2 linked regions of the Pseudovibrio sp. M1P-2-3 genome follow. The protein of the gene in region 1 binds, or shares a complex with, the protein of each later gene. Links are inferred from orthologs where the notes say so. Each region holds a gene or a part of one and is shown in the gene's direction. Other genes may lie near its edges.

Region 1 (2,823 bases):
ATAAAACCTCCCTATCCAGACATTGCAATTGCGTCAGGGCGACGCTCTATAGCTTATTTGAGAAAAGTTAAACAACTCTCGGGGGGGAAAACTTTCACAGTAATACTAAAGGATCCGCGAAACGGAGTGGGTGCCGCAGATCTTATTTGGGTTTGTGAACATGATAAGCTCAGAGGCGATAACGTTATAACCACACTAACATCGCCCCACCGGTTCTCCCAAACTGCTCAGACCGAAGCCAGAGGGAAGCCTCTTCCAGAGATTGTCGCCTTAAACAAACCAAGACTTGCTGTATTAGTTGGTGGCAATGGTAGGCATGCGAATTTTACAGATCGCAATATTAGCGATCTCATGCAGGCCCTTAAACTGCAAGGTGAAACACATAGTCTTATGATCACCACATCTCGTCGAACCCCTGAAAGCCTCTCAAAGCAATTGCAATGCCTAGCGAACAGTGGGAAACATCTACTATGGGATGGGACCGGCTTGAATCCCCTGCTGCAATATCTTGCAAATGCTGACGCAGTTATTGTGACGACGGATTCCAGTAATATGGTTGGGGAAGCAGCCTCTACAGGCAAACCAATCTATGGCTTTAAGCCTGATGGTGGACACCAAAAGTTCGATTATTTCCTGAACGAACTTACTAAAATGGGCGTCCTGCATCCTTTCCCAGGTCCCATGAACGGGGCCCCTTACACTCCGATTGATGCTACTCCCCAAATTGTTCATGCAATTCAAACCGCCTACGAACAGGCAATAGCCTAACGTGAAAGAATTTTCCCAAAGTTTCTTCTCGAGGAATTGAAAGTACATCTATGACAAGTAAACACAGTAAGCTCCTAATCATTGGTTCCGGTCCAGCCGGATACACAGCTGCAATTTACGGCGCCCGCGCCATGATGTCTCCGACACTTGTAACTGGTGTGCAGGCAGGCGGACAGCTAACAATCACGACCGATGTTGAAAACTACCCTGGCTTTGCAGATCCTATTCAAGGCCCATGGCTCATGGCGGAGATGCGAAAACAAGCCGAAAATGTTGGTACAACAATTATTTATGATACAATTGTTGATGTAGATCTTTCCAAGCGCCCATTTACTGCGAAAGGCGATAGTGGCACTAACTACACTTGCGATTCATTGGTTATCGCCACGGGAGCTCAAGCAAAATGGCTAGGCCTGCCTTCCGAAGAAAAATACCAAGCTGGCGGTGTCTCAGCTTGTGCAACATGTGATGGGTTTTTCTATAGAGGCAAAGAGGTTGTCGTCGTTGGTGGTGGTAACACTGCTGTAGAAGAAGCTCTCTATCTCGCAAACCTTGCTTCTAAAGTTACACTTATTCATAGACGCGATAGCTTGCGAGCAGAGAAAATTCTACAGGACCGCTTATTCTCGCATGAGAAAATTGAAGTTCTTTGGAACACAAAAATTGACGAGATAGTTGGCACTGAAGCCCCTGCTGTAGTCACAGGCGTACGCTTGACAGATACACAAACAGGAGAATCAAAAACTCTTAATACAGACGGTGTCTTTGTTGCCATTGGTCATGCTCCTGCAGTTTCCCTCTTTAAAGACCAACTGGAAATGAAATCTTCCGGTTACATCTGGACGGAGGCAGACTCGACAAAAACATCTGTAGAAGGTGTATTTGCTGCTGGTGATGTAACTGATGAGCAGTATAGACAAGCTGTAACAGCTGCGGGTATGGGATGTATGGCAGCTTTGGAAGCTGAACGATTTCTTGCGGCACAAGAAGTAACTGAAAAAGCGGCTCAATAAGCCATCAATAAGGGAACACCAAAAAAATGAGCGGGCGATCATTGGACTGGGATAAGCTACGCATTTTTCATGCAGCAGCTCAGGCTGGCAGTTTTACCCATGCCGGAGAAGCCTTGAATATGAGCCAGTCAGCAGTAAGCAGGCAGGTTAGCGCTCTTGAAACCGACCTTGGTGTTCCCCTCTTTCATCGTCACGCCCGCGGCCTCATCCCGACAGAGCAAGGTGACATGCTGTTTCGGACAGCTCGGGAGGTCCTGCAAAAACTTGAAGCAGCACAAAGCCGCCTCACGGATAGTAAGGAAAAACCGACAGGTACTCTTCGTGTAACCACAACCGTCGGATTGGGGTCCACATGGCTCACTGAACGTATAAATGAGTTCGTTGACCTTTACCCAGACATGAGGTTGGAAGTCATCTGCATGGATGATGAACTTGATTTAAGCATGCGCGAAGCAGATGTCGCAATACGTCTTCGACAACCAACACAGCCGGATTTAATTCAGCGAAAACTCTTTGCCGTTCACTTCCATGTTTATGCCTCACCGAAGTATCTGGAACGCTATGGCACTCCCAAAACACTTGAAGACCTTTGCCACCACAGAATTGTGACGATTGGCGATAATATCCCTTCATATCTGCGCATTATGAACTGGCTCGAAACTGCGGGACTACCGGCAGGTGAGGTTCGCGATGTTGCTGTGAAAGTCAACAATCTATCAGGCATCAAAAAAGCGGTTCAAAGGGGAATTGGAATTGCAATTCTTCCAGATTACATGGTGGAACCGGATGCGGGAATTGTGCGGGCGATGCCAGTCGAATCAGATGACCTACCCAGCTTTGACACCTATTTCGTCTACCCCTCTGAGCTGAGGAATACTGCACGTGTTACGGCTTTCAGAGATTTTCTGATATCCTATGCAGAAAGATGGACACACTGAGAAAGCTATAGGGCCAAGTGTTTTGTCTTCGCCCCTGAAGGCAAAACTTACATCTCTGGAAAAGTACTCAGTCTCAGCTTTAAAGCAATGAGGCGCAACGCTGA
Region 2 (2,917 bases), 3.4 Mb from region 1 along the record:
CGTGAGCTGAACGCCTCCAAGGGCATGGTGCGGATTATGACCGTGCATGGCTCCAAGGGGCTGGAAGCACCCTATGTGATGCTGGTGGACGACTGCACTGCGCCGGTCTCTTCGAGGCATGATCCAGTGATGCTTGCAAGGCCGCGCGGGGACAGCTCTGCCGTTCCCCCCGGTCTTGTGTGGCTACCGCGTAAAGACTATCGCACCGCGTGGCACGGGGAGATTCTGGAAGAGCTGCGGCAGGGGCAGGTGGAAGAATATCGTCGCTTACTTTATGTGGCGCTCACACGGGCGAAAGACAGGCTTGTTGTATGTGGCTGGTCGCCAAAGCGTGGCCCCCATCAGGACTGTTGGTATCAAACGGTAGAAAATGCCTTGCTGAGTGAAGCACGAGAGGTGCGTGATGCCCAAGGAGCACTGGTAAGCTCCATCTGGACGCAAGGGGACGCCTCAAAGGCCGAGCCTGTCTTGGCACGAAAAGAAATTGCACAGCAAGACAAAGCCGTATCCTTGCCGGACTGGCTGCATAAACATGTGAGCCCGCCGGAGCGCCTGCGCCGTTTGAAACCCTCTGAAGCTTTTGAGGATATGGAAGCCAAGGATGGCATTGAACAGCCACCGGTAATGAATGCACTGGAAGCTGCACGGCAGACGGACAGTTGGCCGCTGGTGCGTGGCCGCCTGACCCACCGCCTATTGGAAATCTTGCCGGATATGCCGGAAGAGGATCGAGCCGAGGCTGTGGAGCGTTATCTGGCGGTTGCCCTGCCTGAGCGCTTTTATGACAACAAGGAAAAGCTTGTTGCTGAAGTCTTCAAGGTACTTGATCGCGAAGAATTGAAGGAATTATTTTCGCCTCAAGGGCGGGCGGAAGTGCCGGTGCAAGGTGTGTTGAGCGCGGAAGGGGTGAAGGACGCGCAGGTTTTTGGTGTCATTGACCGATTGATTGTTGGTGAAGAGACCATCCAGATTGTGGATTATAAAACAAACTCTTGGGTTCCAAATAAAGTTTCTGAGGTTGATCCCACCTATAAGGCACAGGTGGCAATTTACCGCAGGCTGCTAGGAGAACTTTATCCAAATCACCAAATACGTGGGTTTCTGCTCTTTACCGCCGGGCCCAAACTGCTAGAGATACCGGCTGAAATAATGGATAGTTTTAATTTTTAGGCCAAGGTAGGAAATTCGTTTCCTTGACCTTCGGGAGTTGGGTTCCTACTTTCTGTGCCAATGAGTCACGGAAGAGCCTGTGACCCGTACCAACAAAAAGATGAGAGGCATAACATGGCCACTGTGAATGTTAGTGATGAGACATTCGACGCTGAAGTACTGAAAAGCTCTTCTCCGGTTGTTGTTGATTTTTGGGCGACCTGGTGTGGTCCGTGTAAGATGATTGCACCTTCTTTGGAAGAAATTTCCGAGGAAATGGCATCAGATGTGAAGATTGCAAAACTGGATATCGATTCCAACCAGCAATCCGCCATGACCTACGGTGTGCGTTCTATTCCAACCATCATTTTGTTCAAGGATGGTGAGCCCGCTGCAACATTGGTTGGTGCTCAGCCAAAGGGTAAGATTGCCGAATGGATCAAGCAGTACTCCTAAAATTAGTTGGAAAAACTGTTATTGATGGGCATAGCGCCAAAGACTCCGGCTATTCAGGTAGCCGGAGGACTTTTGTTTTTTGAAAACTACCCCTAAATAAGATCGCAATAGATTTGTAAAGTGCTACTGGCTGAGCGAAATGAACGCTTTGCGTAGCTTTGAACGATTGGGATGAGAATGACGAACGAAAGCAAGACACCTAGCCCAGAAGAGACACCGGTAACATCGGAAGAAAATCAGGCCAAGGAAACTGATCAGACCATCGGGGCGCAAGAAACCGAAGCTGAGGCAGATACATTTGCTTTTGAAGACGCCTCTGAAACTCTGCGCACTGAAAATGCGGAAATGAAAGAGCGCGTTTTGCGGGTGATGGCCGAGATGGAAAACCTCCGTCGCCGGACCGAAAAAGAAATTCGTGACGCCAAAACCTATGCGGTTTCAAGCTTTGCCCGCGACATGCTGGTGGTTAACGACAATTTGGGCCGCGCTATAGATGCCCTGCCGGAAGAAGAGCGTTCCGTGGAAGGTTCCAACCTGAAAGTGCTGGTGGACGGCGTGGAAATGGTTGAGCGTGAAATGTTGAACCAGCTGGAAAAGCACGGCGTGAAGCGCCTGTCTCCAGAAGGCGATAAGTTCGACCCGCATTTCCATCAGGCCATGTTTGAAGTTCCAAACCCTGAGGTTCCTAACAACACTGTTGTGCAGGTTGTTCAGGCTGGTTACGTTATTGGTGAACGCGTGTTGCGCCCTGCAATGGTGGGTGTGGCGAAAGGCGGTCCGAAGGTCGCACCAATCGCGGCACAAAAGGAAGAGCCGGGTTCTTCTGCTGAGTAAGCACTAAGACAGGATTTTTCTTTATTCGTTTTGGGCGGGTGCATTCCAATTTGCACGCGCCCTTTTCTTTGACCACAAGATACTGTGGTAACAGGCATTGCTTTAACGGGAAAAAGCTCTATGCCGCGCTTGTTGTTGTGATTGTGAACGTATCACGAGGGTGGGTGCCGATGGCGGACTATATTTGGCAGTATCTGGATTTTCTCGGCGTTGCAGTTTTCGCGCTGACGGGCGGGCTGGTGGCTGCCCGTTTGAAACTTGACCTGATCGCTTTTCTGTTCTTTTGCAGCTTCACAGGCATGGGCGGCGGCACCTTGCGTGATCTGCTTTTGGGTGTTCCCATCTTCTGGGTGGAGAATGAAGCCTATTTGATTGTGTGTGCCTGCGTTACCGTTTTCATGTGGTTCGGTGCTCATATTGTGGAGGCGTTCGACAAACCCTTGCGCTGGCTGGATGCTGTTGGGCTGTCGGCCTACAG

What was found.
Region 2: the proteins of trxB (region 1) and trxA are in contact, whole or in part, in a crystal structure (PDB 1F6M), measured with the Escherichia coli proteins. The link is inferred for Pseudovibrio sp. M1P-2-3 from one-to-one orthologs.

Annotation. Positions count from the first base shown.
Region 1 is NZ_JARRCW010000001.1:766,202-769,024, reverse strand. The notes cover bases 5-2,799. They hold trxB (thioredoxin-disulfide reductase), read left to right. Parts: upstream 5-818; coding sequence 819-1,781; downstream 1,782-2,799. Other genes in these bases: P6574_RS03590 (LysR family transcriptional regulator), read left to right, coding at 1,808-2,719; P6574_RS03600 (mitochondrial fission ELM1 family protein), read left to right, coding at 5-768. Also shown: more of P6574_RS03600, read left to right, coding at 1-4.
Region 2 is NZ_JARRCW010000001.1:4,149,769-4,152,685, reverse strand. The notes cover bases 29-2,917. They hold trxA (thioredoxin), read left to right. Parts: upstream 29-1,230; coding sequence 1,231-1,605; downstream 1,606-2,917. Other genes in these bases: P6574_RS18205 (trimeric intracellular cation channel family protein), read left to right, coding at 2,610-2,917; grpE (nucleotide exchange factor GrpE), read left to right, coding at 1,783-2,439; addA (double-strand break repair helicase AddA), read left to right, coding at 29-1,170. Outside these bases: more of addA, read left to right, coding at 1-28. UniProt on the Escherichia coli protein: Participates in various redox reactions through the reversible oxidation of its active center dithiol to a disulfide and catalyzes dithiol-disulfide exchange reactions.